Regions from separate parts of the Massilia jejuensis genome, predicted to be linked through region 1. Evidence: predicted binding sites of a transcription regulator. Region 1 holds the regulator's gene; each other region holds the start of a gene.
What was found. Region 1 encodes FNR, which switches genes on or off when oxygen is low (the NO sensors DNR and NnrR bind a similar motif). Its sites were predicted from a motif close to TTGATNNNNATCAA; they were not measured.
Positions count from the first base shown of each region.

Region 2: a site for FNR is predicted at 1,912-1,925, ahead of ACFPOU_RS16015 (universal stress protein). Genes of this name have one in related genera too.
Region 3: a site for FNR is predicted at 1,403-1,416, ahead of ACFPOU_RS01850 (gluzincin family metallopeptidase). Genes of this name have one in related genera too.
Region 4: a site for FNR is predicted at 1,970-1,983, ahead of ACFPOU_RS11720 (lipid-binding SYLF domain-containing protein). Genes of this name have one in related genera too.

Region 1 is NZ_JBHSMS010000039.1:17,428-20,620, reverse strand. Features, by position in the region: gene ACFPOU_RS12200 (twin-arginine translocation signal domain-containing protein) at 1-81, opposite strand, end outside; gene ACFPOU_RS12195 (TorD/DmsD family molecular chaperone) at 101-727, opposite strand; gene fnr (fumarate/nitrate reduction transcriptional regulator Fnr) at 1,546-2,313, shown strand; gene ACFPOU_RS12185 (DUF885 domain-containing protein) at 2,365-3,193, opposite strand, start outside.
Region 2 is NZ_JBHSMS010000047.1:150,896-154,088, reverse strand. Features, by position in the region: gene ACFPOU_RS16020 (zinc-dependent alcohol dehydrogenase family protein) at 1-955, shown strand, start outside; gene ACFPOU_RS16015 (universal stress protein) at 985-1,812, opposite strand; gene ACFPOU_RS16010 (glycerate kinase) at 2,168-3,193, shown strand, end outside.
Region 3 is NZ_JBHSMS010000006.1:97,448-100,640, forward strand. Features, by position in the region: gene ACFPOU_RS01850 (gluzincin family metallopeptidase) at 1-1,340, opposite strand, end outside; gene ACFPOU_RS01855 (polyhydroxyalkanoic acid system family protein) at 1,498-1,776, shown strand; gene ACFPOU_RS01860 (acyl-CoA-binding protein) at 1,875-2,129, opposite strand; gene ACFPOU_RS01865 (FKBP-type peptidyl-prolyl cis-trans isomerase) at 2,321-2,677, opposite strand; gene ACFPOU_RS01870 (EI24 domain-containing protein) at 2,867-3,193, shown strand, end outside.
Region 4 is NZ_JBHSMS010000036.1:253,738-256,930, forward strand. Features, by position in the region: gene ppsA (phosphoenolpyruvate synthase) at 1-1,147, opposite strand, end outside; gene ACFPOU_RS11720 (lipid-binding SYLF domain-containing protein) at 1,163-1,897, opposite strand; gene ACFPOU_RS11725 (SDR family oxidoreductase) at 2,126-3,193, shown strand, end outside.

The DNA of each region.
Region 1 (3,193 bases):
CAGCGGCGCCGCTCTCAGGAAATTGCGGCGCGACGGGTCCGGGATCGGTTCCGCCTTGCCTTGTTTGTTTTCGGTGCTCATCGCAGTCCCTTCGCGTAAATCAGCCATCGAAGCCATCTTCGACAGCAAAGGCTTCGGCCTCGATCGCCAGCAGCGCGCTTACGAACGCGGCGATCAGCCTATAAAAATTCGCACCCGCGGCATTTTTCATGTCGGCCAGGCAGCGCGCATACCAGGGCGCGATGCGTGCCTCGAAAAATGCCTTTTGCGCTTCCAGGGGCTGGCGCCGGATGCCGGGGCCGCCCGCGATCAGCACGCGCATCGTCTCGCACAGGGCGCCCAGGTGGTCTTCGGACTCGAACACGCCGCGCACACGGCCGATGCCGAAGCGCGCCAGGTCGGCGCGCAGCTCGGCCAGGGGCGTGTCGTTCATGAAGCCGGACAGGTAGAGCGAGCCGTAGGGATTCAGGGTCGGCGTGCCGCTGCTGATGAACAGCGCGTCGAATTCCTCGGCCACCGCATCGGCATCCATCACGCTGGAGGCAAGCACCAGGTTTTCCCAGGCATCTGCCAGCGCGTGTTCGGCGCCGGTCGAGAGAATCGGGTCGGCGTTCGCCAGGCCGGCCAGCAACTGGCCGTCAGGCGCCGCCAGCAGCAGGCGCGCCGCGAGCGCATAGAGGTCGGCGCGCGCCTGGTCTTCGGCTCCTAGCGGCGCAGTGACGGTCACTGCGGCTGCGACGGTGCCGGAGACGTTCGCACGGCCGGCGTCTTGCGCCGCGGGAGGTGAAATTGCCGGTGAGGCAGACTGCATGGGCACTGGCGACGCTCCGTTAATAAATCTTCATCGAAAGTGTAAGGCTTCCCCTACCAAATTGCGCGCACAGTTGAACTTTTTTTGTGCACGTGCTCACCCCCGGGTATCAGTGCATGCCCGCTGCATGCACGACGATCCGGACCAGGCTGGCAACCAGGTAGCGCGTTGGTACCCCGCCCGATCGCTCCCCAGGCAGCCAACCCAGGCAACGCATGGATGCGTCGTCACCTGCTGTGCGCATGCGTGATCTCCCGCGTCCGCGTTCATCGCGCCACGGCAGACCCAACAGGATCGGACCGTGTACATCGGGATGATGGACAGGATAGACAACGTGCCGACCAGGCCAAAGCCCTGGTTGCTCGGGGGCGAGGCGGCTTCCCATACCGTGACAAAGAGGCACGCGCTGGAGCCGGATACAGTTCGCCCTGTTAGTATAACCGAGAAATGCCGCGCCAACGCGTCAATAAGCGGCCGGCGACGCCGATGTTGCTCCAGCGAGCCTGGCAGCAGTGCGATCGAAAGCGGCACAGGATCGGGCCGGCGCCGGGAAGGTGGCCCCCACCGGTTTTGGGTCGATGCCAGGTCCGGCGCACACGCGCATGTCGCATCGAGGTCTTCCCAAATAGTGGGCACCGTCGGAAAAGCCGGGACCGCCATGCGGACAGGGCTATAATCGGTTCATCTCGGGCTCCACGCCGACTCCCCCCTTCTGCGCTCCAATTCCAACTGCCATGAGCCAAGGCCACCACCCTCCCGCCACAGTGCCGATCAGTCTAGGCGCCATCAAGGCCAGCTGCGGCGCCTGCAGCATGCACCAGCTCTGCCTGCCGATGGGGCTCGACGATGCCGACATCGACCGGCTCGACCAGATCATCGGCCGCCGCCGGCGTCTCGGGCGCGACGAGCGCCTGTACGCGATGGGCGAACCGTTCCGCAGCCTGTACGCGGTACGGCTCGGCCACTTCAAGACCTACCAGGTGAACGCGGCGGGCGAGCAGCAGATCACGGGTTTCCAGATGGCCGGCGAACTGCTGGGCATGGACGCCATCAGCGGCGACCGCCACCATTGCGACGCGGTGGCGCTCGAAGACAGCGAAGTGTGCGAGGTTCCCTTTCCCCGCCTCGAGGAACTGTTTGGCCAGGTGCCGGCGCTGTTGCGCCATTTCCACAGGATCATGAGCCAGGAAATCACGCGCGAGCAAAACGTCATGCTTTTGCTCGGCAACATGCGTGCCGAGCAGCGTTTCGCCGTCTTCCTGGTGAACCTGTCGGTGCGTTACGCGGCGCGCGGTTATTCCCCGAACGCGTTCGGGCTGCGCATGTCGCGCGAGGACATCGGCAATTACCTTGGCCTGACGATCGAAAGCGTCAGCCGCCTGCTCTCGCGTTTCAAGAAGCAGGGCTGGATCGAAGTCGACCGGCGCGAGGTGAGACTGCTCGAGCCCGCCAAACTCAAGGCGATCGCCGCCGGCACCGAGCAGTGCAGCCCGATGCGCTGATCGGGCTGCGCCGGCACCCTTAAGCCGAGGGCGCGCCGCGCGCCCGCGCCGTCAGGATTTCGCCTTTTCCTTCGCAACCCAGCCGTCGACCAGCTGTCCCAGCACGTCCAGCGGTACCGAGCCCGCCCCCAGCACCATGTCGTGGAAGCCCGCCAGCGAGAACTTCGGCCCCAGTTGCGCCTTCGCCTGCTCGCGCAATTCGACGATGCGCAGCATGCCGATCATGTAGGCCGTGGCCTGGCCAGGCCAGACGACATAGCGGTCGACTTCCTCGACGTTGATGCCGTAGTCGACCGCCTGCTGGCGCGTCCAGCCCTTGGTGTGCAGGCCGGTGTCGACCACCAGCCGGCGCGCGCGGAACAGTTCCGAGCCGAGCGCCCCGAGCAGGCCCGGGACATCGCCTTCGTACCAGCCCTGCTCCACCGCCAGGCGCTCGGTGTAGAGCGCCCAGCCTTCCGCGTGCGCGCTGCCGCCGGAGAAGATGCGCTGGCTGCGGTATTTCGGGATGCCGGCCAGCTCCTGCTGGATCGCCAGCTGGAAGTGGTGGCCCGGCACGGCTTCGTGATAGGACAGGCTGCGCATGCGGATCATGTCGAACGTCGGCCCGCGCAGCGGCACCCAGAACACGCCCGGACGGCTGCCGTCCGGCGCCGGCAGGCTGTAGTGGGCGGCGGCCGAGGCTTCGGTCAGCGGCGGCTCGCGCAGCACGTCCACCGGCGCGCGCGGCTTCAGATTGAAGAGCGGCGCGCTGCGCGCCTGGGCGTCCTTTACCATTTCCTTGTACTTGGCCAGGATCATCGGACGCGGGTCCCCTTCTCCTTTCGGCTGGAAGGTCGCGTCGAGCGCCTTCATGCGCGCCTCGATGCTGCCTTCGATGAAG
Region 2 (3,193 bases), on a different contig from region 1:
GGGGCGCGAGCTGCTGCTGCGGGTGCGTGCCTGCGGCGTCTGCCGGACCGACCTGCATATCGTCGATGGCGAATTGTCGACGCTGCTGCGGCCCCTCGTTCCCGGGCACGAGATCGTCGGCGTGGTGCAGGCGCGCGGCCCGGAGTGCGCGCGCTTCGCGCCCGGCGAGCGGGTCGGGGTCGGCTGGCTCGGCGCAACCTGCGGCACCTGCGCCTGGTGCGCTGGCGGACGCGAGAACCTGTGCGACCGTGCCGTCTTCACCGGACGCGACCGGCACGGCGGCTACGCCAGCCTGGCACTGGCGGACGAACGCTTCTGTTTCCGCCTGCCCGACGCGTATGACGACGTGCATGCCGCGCCGCTCCTGTGCGCCGGCCTGATCGGCTACCGGGCCTGGCGCATGGCCGGCGCCGCGCACCGCCTCGGCCTGTACGGCTTCGGGGCGGCGGCCCATATCGTGGCCCAGCTGGCGGTGCGCCAGGGCGCCGAGGTGTACGCCTTCACCCGAGCGGCCGATGAAGGCGCGCGCCGCTTCGCGCGCTCGCTCGGCGCCTGCTGGGCCGGCGCCGCGCACGAGCCGCCGCCGCGTCCGCTGGACGCCGCCATCCTGTTCGCCCCGGCCGGCGAACTCGTGCCCCAGGCGCTGGCGGCCACCGCCAAGGGCGGGGTGGTCGTCTGCGCCGGCATCCACATGAGCGATATCCCCGGCTTTCCCTACGCCCTGCTGTGGGGCGAGCGGGTCGTGCGCTCGGTGGCGAACCTCACGCGCGCCGATGGCGAAGCCTTCTTCGCGCTGGTGGCCGACGGCCGCGTCGCGACCGCCCCGGCCGTGTTCCCGCTGTCGCAGGCGAACCTGGCCCTGGCGCGCCTGCGCGCCGGCGCGATCGACGGCGCCGCGGTCCTGGTGCCCGACGAACCGGGCCAGGCCGCGGGCGCTGCCGCGCCGTCCGGATAGCAGGGCGCCGGGGCGGGCCATACGACCGCTCAGTGCGCCATCAGCACCGGGATGGTCATCGTCTTCAGGATCGTGCGCGTGGCGCCCCCGAGCAGCAGTTCGCGCACGCGCGCATGTCCGTAGCCGCCCATGACCAGCAGGTCGCTGGCGCGGTCGGCCGCCAGCGACAGCAGGCAATCGCCGACCTCGAGGCTGGTCGTGTCGGCCACCAGTTCGGCGTCCACGTCGTGCGACGCCAGCCAGGCCAGCAGTTCATCGTCGGACTGCGCCGGCGCCTGTGGCGTGCCGACGACGGCGATGACGACGCTGTCGGCCTGGCGCAGCAGGGGCAGGGCGGCCGAGACGGCGCGCGCGGCCTGCCTGCTCCCGTTCCAGGCCACCAGGATGCACTGGCCGACGACGGCCCCGGTCTGGATGTAGGGAACCACCAGCAGCGGATGGGCGCCGGCCAGCAGGGTGTAGGCCGGCAGGTCGATGCCGCCCGCCGCATTCGGCCGCGCCGGGTCCGGCTGGCAGAGGACGGCCAGGTCGGCGTAGCGCGTGGCCAGGGCCAGCGCGGCGCCGGTCTCGTCGTCGATCAGGCGCCGTTCGTACCAGCGCACGCCGGTGCGCGCGGCCAGCGCTTCGAAACGGGCCAGCAGGCTCTCGGCCGTGCGCAGGCGTTCGTCCATGTACGGGGCGAGCACGGTACGGGCAAGGTCGGCGCCGGCGTCGCGGTAGAAGAAACGGGACACGCCGCTCGTCGCCACGCCGAGCAGGTGGGCGTCGAAGCGGATCGCCAGCAGCGCCGCGAGGGCGATCGACGTGGCCGCCTGGGGGGCATCGTCGACATGTACCAGAATGGTCTTGTAGCTCATGGGTGCTCCCGCAGGTGGGCAAGCGGCCTGGCCGGCCACCCGCGCCAGGCCGTCCGCAATGCGATGGTCCCAGCATGGTGCCTGGCAACCGTAATGTCCTTGATGCAGATCAAAACGGGCACGGCTGAGGTCGTCTAGCGGAATCGGCGCCGCCGCGCCACCTCCTCGCCGCGATGCGGCGCGCCGGCGCGTCCGCGACGTCCCCGGCGCGGTCGAAATCGGCTATGCTTCAGCTACTCTTTTCATGGCGAAAAAGCAACGGCGCCGGCGCCTGCAACGCCATCCGGATGCAAGCGTCCTCGATGACGGCCATCCGGCTGCTCCGGCGCGGTCGATCCACTCTTCGGAGACATGCATGACTTCAGTACGTGAGACCACGCCGGTGCGGGTGCTGGTCGCCCCGGATTCCTTCAAGGGCAGCCTGTCGGCCTCGCTGGTCGCGGCCAGCATCGCCGCCGGCGTGCGCGCCGCCATTCCCGGCTGCGTGGTGGTCGAGGCGCCGATCGCCGACGGCGGCGAGGGCTCGGCCAGCGCGATCGCGCAGGGCCTGCAGGGAAAGTGGGACGAGGTCGAGGCGGTCGACGCCAACGGCAAGCCGGTCGCCGTGCCCTTCGCCGCCTGCCATAGTCCCGCGCTCGGACCGTTCGCCGTCTTCGACGTCGCCGAGATCGTCGGCCTGCCGGCGGCCGTCGCGCCGCCCGGCGCCCGCACCACGCGCGGCGTGGGGCAGGCGATCCGCGCCATCCACGATCGCGGTTTCGGCACGATCGCGCTCGGCCTGGGCGGCTCGTCGACCAACGATGCCGGCGCCGGACTGCTGGCCGAACTGGCCTTCGTCTGCCGCGACGGCGCCGGAGCGCCGCTCGATCCGGTGTTCGACAACCTGGGGCGGGTGCGGGTCCTGGAGCGCCGTCGCGGCAGCGAATGGCTGCAGGGACTCAGGCTGATCGGCCTGACCGACGTGACCAGCCCGCTCACCGGCGCGGACGGCGCGAGCATGGTGTTCGGCCCCCAGAAGGGTTTCCAGGACCCGGCCGCGGCGGACGCCGTGCTGGCGCACTTCGCCGACTGCTGCGCCGCGCTGCTCGGACGCGACTTGCGCGAGGCCGCAGGCAGCGGCGCGGCGGGCGGCCTCGGCTTCGCCGTCGCGCTGCTGGGCGGCGTGCTGCGTCCCGGCGCCGCATTCGTGCTCGAAGCGCACCGCCTGGTCGCCGGCGCCGTCGACTACGACTGGGTGATCACCGGCGAAGGGCGCTCGGACCGCCAGACCCTGCTCGGCAAGGGCCCGGCCGAGGTGGCGCGCCTGGCGCGCGCGAGCGGCATTCCCGTGACCCTGCTCTCCGGCGCGGTCGATTCCGACGCGCAGCTGGAAGCGGCGTTC
Region 3 (3,193 bases), on a different contig from region 1:
GCGCCGGGCGCGTCGCAGACGACGGCCGCCAGGCGCCGGAAGGCGCAGGGGGCGGCCGCCATCGTGCCGGCCGGTTCGGCCGGTTCGGCCGGTAGCGGCGGATCCTCGCCCGCTTCCGGCGCGCCGACGACCTGGCGGACCGTGAACTGGTGCCGGATCGAATCGGCATGGCTGGCCGGTTTGCCGTCCTCGCCAGTCAGGCGCAGCATTTCGTTGACCACATCGGCATAGGTGGCGGCGATGTCGGGCGCGGCCACCAGCGCGCGCAGCACCAGGCCGCGCAGCCAGGCGGCGACCCGGTGCAGCACGGCGGCGTCGTCCTCGAACACCGGATTGCGCTCGAGCGCGAAGATGTCGGCCAGGATATCGTAGACGGCACCGGTAAACACCTGCGAGATCGCGTGGACCTGGGTGCCGGCCTCGGACAGGGTCAGGTCGTTGTCGGCATTGCGCAGGCCCGTGGTGCCGCCGAGCGCCAGGCCGAATTGCTCGGCGATGTCGGCCAGGAAGGTCTTGTCGTGCAGGCGCGCCTTGGTCTGGGCCACCACCGCCTCGCACTGGTCGAGCTGGGAAAGGGCCAGGAAGATCGCGGTCAGGTCGCCGAAGGCTTCGTGCAGGCCGCCCGTCTGCGGCGGGGCGTCGGCCAGCAGCCAGTGCGGCTTCAGCCCGTCGAGCACGGCGTGGCCGGTTTCATGCGCGACGATGTCGAAGGAGCGGCAGGTAAACACACGCTCCTTCTGGCCGGACGGGACGAAGTCACCGAACTTCAGGCAGTTCTGGCTGCGGCTGTAGAATGCATTCATCACGTTCGGCAGGCCGTGGGGGAAGATGTGCAGCGGCGCCGTGTCGATGCTGCTGTTCCATTGCCAGGGCAACGGCATCTCGGCGCCTGCCGAGGACAGCGAGCGCTGGTACATCGTCAGCGTCTGGCGTACCACGGCGAACGTATGGACGGCGTCGAATTGCGGCGTGTCGGGCATGGTCACGAAATCGCCGAAGGCATTCGGCTCGACCGGGCTGATGCCGGGGTCGCCCGAGGCGATGCGGGCGTCGCGCGGTCCGGCCAGTACCACGCCCGGCAGGAAGGCCTTGCGCGTGCCCATGTCGAGCACCGAGGGATCCTGCTTCCACATCAGCACGCGCGCGCCGAACGCGTAGGGCAGGGGCACGTTCGGATCGGGTGGCGACTCGGCGCCGCGCGGCGCGCCGGGCTGGTCGAGCAGCTGGGCCGCCTTGCGGTGCTGGCGGTAGGGCGCGCTCGGGGTGGGGATGAAGGCGACCGGGGGCTGGTCGCGCTCGAAAGCAAGGGGGTCGTCCGGCAGCAGGGCTCGTTGTTCCATGGCGCAATCCTCGTATGATTGAGATACCTCATGCGATACTCGCGCCCTCCACGGATCGGGTTTTGACTAGGATCAATTGCACAGCGGGCTGGCAAGAGGCTGATGCAACTGGCATGATGGCGGATTGTCTTGCGCGTCAGCAGAAGAGAGGGAGTACATGGCGGATATCCAGATCGTCCAGGAACACAACCTGAGCCCGGAACGGGCGCGCGCCGCGGCGCAACAAGTGGCCGACAAGGTCGCCGCCGAGTTCGGCATGCAGTGGCGCTGGGAAGGCGACGTGTTGCGTTTCGAGCGCAGCGGCGTCGAAGGCGCGCTGACACTGGGCGAACGGCGCGCGGCGCTGCAGATCCGGCTGGGAATGTTGATGAGTGCGTTTCGCCCGGCGATCGAGGCGAAGGTGACGGACAAGATGCGGCGGCTTTTCGCGGGGTAAAAACCTATCTCGGTAAGCAGTGGCGCGGCGTGGGGTCGCGCCTTGCCCGCGCTTGCCATGCATCGTCACCACTTCCTCATTCCCGCTGAAATAGGTTCTTAGCCCTTCAGCTCTTCGATCAAATCCACATACTGCTGCATCGCCTCGTCCTTCGAGGTGCCCTTCAAGGCGTCCCAGGCGTCGAACTTGGCGCGGCCGACCATGTCGGTGAAGCCTGGGCGCTCACCGGTGGCGTCGCCGCTGGAAGCCTGCTTGAACAGCGCATAGATCTTCAGCAAGGTCATGTTGTCCGGGCGTTCCGGCAGGTTCTTCGAATCGGCCTGGGCCTGGGCGAACTGGTCCTGCAAGCTCATACATACTCCTGTCTCTGGTTGCGTGAATGTGCATTGACGGTCGTGCAATGCGCGCGGCCATCTTAGCGCACGGTGCGCCGGATCAGGTGTATTGGCGGGGTATTTTAGAGGGGATGCTCGACGCGCATGGCCGATGCGGGAGGGAGGCCGCGTTCCTGGAAGCGCGGCCGTCCTTGTACCGGGGCAGGTCCTTAGACCTTGAGCAGCTCGACGTCGAAGATCAGGGTCGCGTTTGGCGGGATCACGCCGCCGGCGCCGCGGGCGCCGTAGCCCAGGCTGGCGGGAATCGTCAGACGGCGCGCGCCGCCGACCTTCATGCCTTGCACGCCTTCGTCCCAGCCCTTGATCACGTGGCCGGCGCCCAGCGGGAACTGGAACGGATCGTTACGGTCTTTGCTCGAATCGAACTTGGCGCCCGGGGTGCCGTCGTCGTTGCGCAGCCAGCCGGTGTAGTGGACGGTGACGTAGGCACCGGCTTTCGCCTCGGCGCCGTCGCCGACGACGGTGTCTTCGTATTGCAGGCCGGAATCAGTGGTGGTAGTGGACATGTTGTTCCCTCGATATCTAGTGAACGGCGATTGTAGTGCATGCCCGGTCAAACTGCCATCCGACATCCCCGTCGCCATGCTTTTCCCATGCGGCGGCCTGGCCGCCCAATCGCGTCTACAATGTCCTTTTACTATCGGGAGCCACGCAGCCATGCATCGACCTTTCCTGGATGAATTTGGGAGCCGGCCGTGAACGGCGTCGCCACCGCCTGGGCGCGCGCGCTGCGCGCCGGCTTCTCGCGCCGCATGATGCTGCTGTCGCTGGCGCCGCTGCTGCTCTCGCTACTGGCCTGGGGTGGCTTGCTGTGGGCCTTCGGCCCGGCCCTGTTCGACTGGCTCGGCGCCATGTTCCGCGAATATGGCTGGTTCCAGGCCAGCGGCACGCTGCTCTCGAACCTGGGCCTGGGCATGCTGAAGGTCGTCGTCGTGCCGCTGGTCGCGGTCCTGCTGTTGTTGCCGCTGATGATAGGATCGTCGCTGCTGTTCATGGGCATCTTCGCGATGCCCTCGATCGAG
Region 4 (3,193 bases), on a different contig from region 1:
TCACGCGCGCCACCCCGGACGCGACGCGGGCGCCGACGGCGCGTCCGCTGGCGCGCGCCGGGCCGGTGGCCGCCAGCCGGTACTCGTCGTAGCTGGCCCGCGATGCTTGCGAGGCCACCGTCTCGGGCCGCGCCTGCACGATGTAGAGCTGGCCGTCGATGCCGTCCCTGGCCCATTCGATGTCCATCGGCATCGGGTGGCCGGCGCGCGCGCTGTAGTGGTCCTCGATCACGACGGCGGTGTCGGCCAGCGCCAGCACATCCTCGTCGGACAGGCAGAAGCGGCGCTGGTCCTGCAGCGGGGTCGGCAGGTTGCGCGTGCTTTCGCGCGTCGCATCGCCCCCGTACACCATCTTGACCTGCTTGCTGCCCAGCGCGCGCCGCAGCACGCAGCGGCGGCCCTGGCGCAAGGTCGGCTTGAACACATAGAATTCGTCGGGGTCGACCGTGCCCTGCACCACGTTTTCACCCAGGCCCCAGGCGCCGGTGACGAAGACGACGTCGCGAAACCCGGACTCGGTATCGAGCGTGAACATGACGCCGCTCGCGTCCAGGTCCGCGCGCACCATCTTCATCACCCCGACCGACAGGAACACCTTGAAATGGTCGAAGCCGTTCTCGGCGCGGTAGCTGAGGGCGCGGTCCTTGAACAGGCTGGCGAAACAGCGGCGCACCGCGTCGAGCAGGCGCGCCTCGCCGCCGATGTTGAGATAGGTTTCGTGCTGGCCGGCAAAGCTCGCCGTCGGCAAATCCTCGGCGGTGGCCGAACTGCGCACCGCCACCGTCAGATGTTCGCCGTATTCGGCTTGCAGTTGCGCGTAGGCAGCTGTAATGGCGTCGGCCAGGTCGGGCGGCAGCGGCGCGCCGTAGACGATGTCGCGCGCGCGGCGCGCGCGGCGCGCCAGGTCGTCGATGTCGCGCACGTCCAGGCCGTCGAGCGCCGCATGCAGCGCCGGCCAGGCGCCGGCGCGGTCGAGCACGTAGCGGTAGGCTTCGGCGGTAATGGCGAAACCGTTCGGCACGCGCACCCCGCGCGCCGTCAATTCGCGGAACATTTCGCCGAGCGAGGCATTCTTGCCGCCGACCAGGGCGACGTCGGCGTTGCCCAGTTCGGCGAACCAGCGGATGTGGCGGCTGCCGGGGTTCATCGTCGCTGCCCGCCGCTACCCGGCGCGGCCCGAGGCGCGGCCGAGCGCTTCTTGCAAGGGTTTGGCCTGGGCATTGTTCAGGCCGGCACTAGTGATGTCCTTGGGCGCGAGCGTGCGTCCGTAGTAGGCGTTGGTGAGCCTTTCGTTGAAGCGGACGCCGGTCAGGCCGATCGCGACCGCGTCGCCGAACAAGCCCTTGGTGCCGCTCCAGGCGACGACGTCGCCGGTGCCCGCCGTGCCCATGGCCAGTTTCGACCAGTTGATCACGGTCAGGCCGGCTTCCGCGCTGAGCGAAAAATTGGTCCGTTTCATGAACTCGGCGACCGCCTTGTCGTTGTTCAAGACCATGGCGATCGCACCGCCCTCGCCGCCCGCCTGCAGGCCCACGGTCAATCCGCCGAGATCGTAGAAGGCCGGTCCGCTCCAGCTGCCGTCGGCACGCTTGAGCAGCAGCAGGCCGGCGCCGCCCTGGGCGCCGACGCCGAGCGCCGCGCGCCCAAACTTGGGAACGATCAGGATGCCCTTGGCTTGTTGCAGCAACTGCTTCATGCGCGGTTCGGCTTCGAGCTGGGGCACCACCTCCAGGGCCGCCGTGACGCGCCCGGCGGCGCTTTGTTGCGATTTTGCAACGAGATCGGCTTGCGCGCGTTCGGTGGCCGACGCCGGTGCCTGGGCCTGGGCCGCGCCGCACAGCGCCAGCGCGGTGGCGCAGGCGCACGCGGCCGCGTGCTTCCTGGGTTGGATCGTCATGGCCATCTCCTTTACCAGCATGTTGTTCGATGCGTACCGGGTCATGCTAGCGCTCCGACGAGCCTGCAGCCTTTGATCCAGATCAAGCGGGCGGGAATCGCCAGCAAACGCGCAGTCCCTTCCCTGCACACGCCGCGATCGGCTTTACAATCCGTGCCAGGCGGATCACTATCGTGGTGCCGGCAGCGCGGCGACCGACAGGCGCGGGCACTGAGCGAAGGGGTCACGATGCGCTACTTCGTCACGGGAGCGACCGGCTTCATCGGCAAGCGCCTGGTGCGCAAGCTGCTGGCCGTGCGCGGCAATACGGTATCGGTGCTGGTACGCCCAGGCAGCGGCGCCACGTTCGCGCAGGCGCAGGCCTTCTGGGGCGCCGACGCGGCGCGCGTCACGCCGGTGTACGGCGACCTGCTGCAGCCGCTGCTGGGCACCTCGGAGGCCGCGCGCGCGGCGCTGGCAGGCCAGGTCGAGCACTTCTTTCACCTGGCCGCCCTGTACGACCTGCGCGCGGCGGCCGCGCCGCAGGCGGCGGCGAACGTGGACGGCACACGCCACGCGCTCGACCTGGCCGCCGTCCTCGGCGCCGGCTGCTTTCACCACATGAGCTCGGTGGCAGCCGCCGGCCTGTACGACGGCACGTTCCGCGAAGACATGTTCGACGAAGCCGAGCGGCTCGAGCATCCGTATTTCGCGACCAAGCACGCCGCCGAAGGCCTGGTGCGCGCCTGCGTTCAGTTGCCCTGGCGCATCTATCGTCCCGGCCTGGTGGTGGGCGACTCGCACGGCGGCGACACCGACAAGGCCGACGGCCCCTATTATTTCTTCAAGCTGATCCAGCGCATCCGCGCGCTGGTGCCGCCCTGGCTGCCCATGCTCGGCATCGAGGGCGGACGGGTCAACATCGTCCCGGTCGACTATGTCGTCGATGCGCTGGTCCATATCGCCCACCTGCCCGGCCTCGACCGCGGGTGCTTCCACCTGACCGATCCGGCCACCCGGCGCGTCGGCGAGGTGCTCGACATCTTCGCGCGTGCGGCGCATGCGCCGCCGCTGCGCCTGCACGTCAATGCCGCCGTCCTGAACCTGCTGCCGGCCTGGCTGCGCGGCAGCATCGGCGCGCTGGCCCCGCTGCGCCGGCTGCACCAGGCCCTGATGAACGAGCTCGGCCTGCCGGAAGGCATCCTGCAGCTGCTGAACTGGCCGACCCGCTTCGACAACCGCGCCGCCGCCGCCGCGCTGGCCGGCAGCGGCATCGCGTGCCCACCGCTGGAAGACTATGCCGCCGCCGTCTGGGAT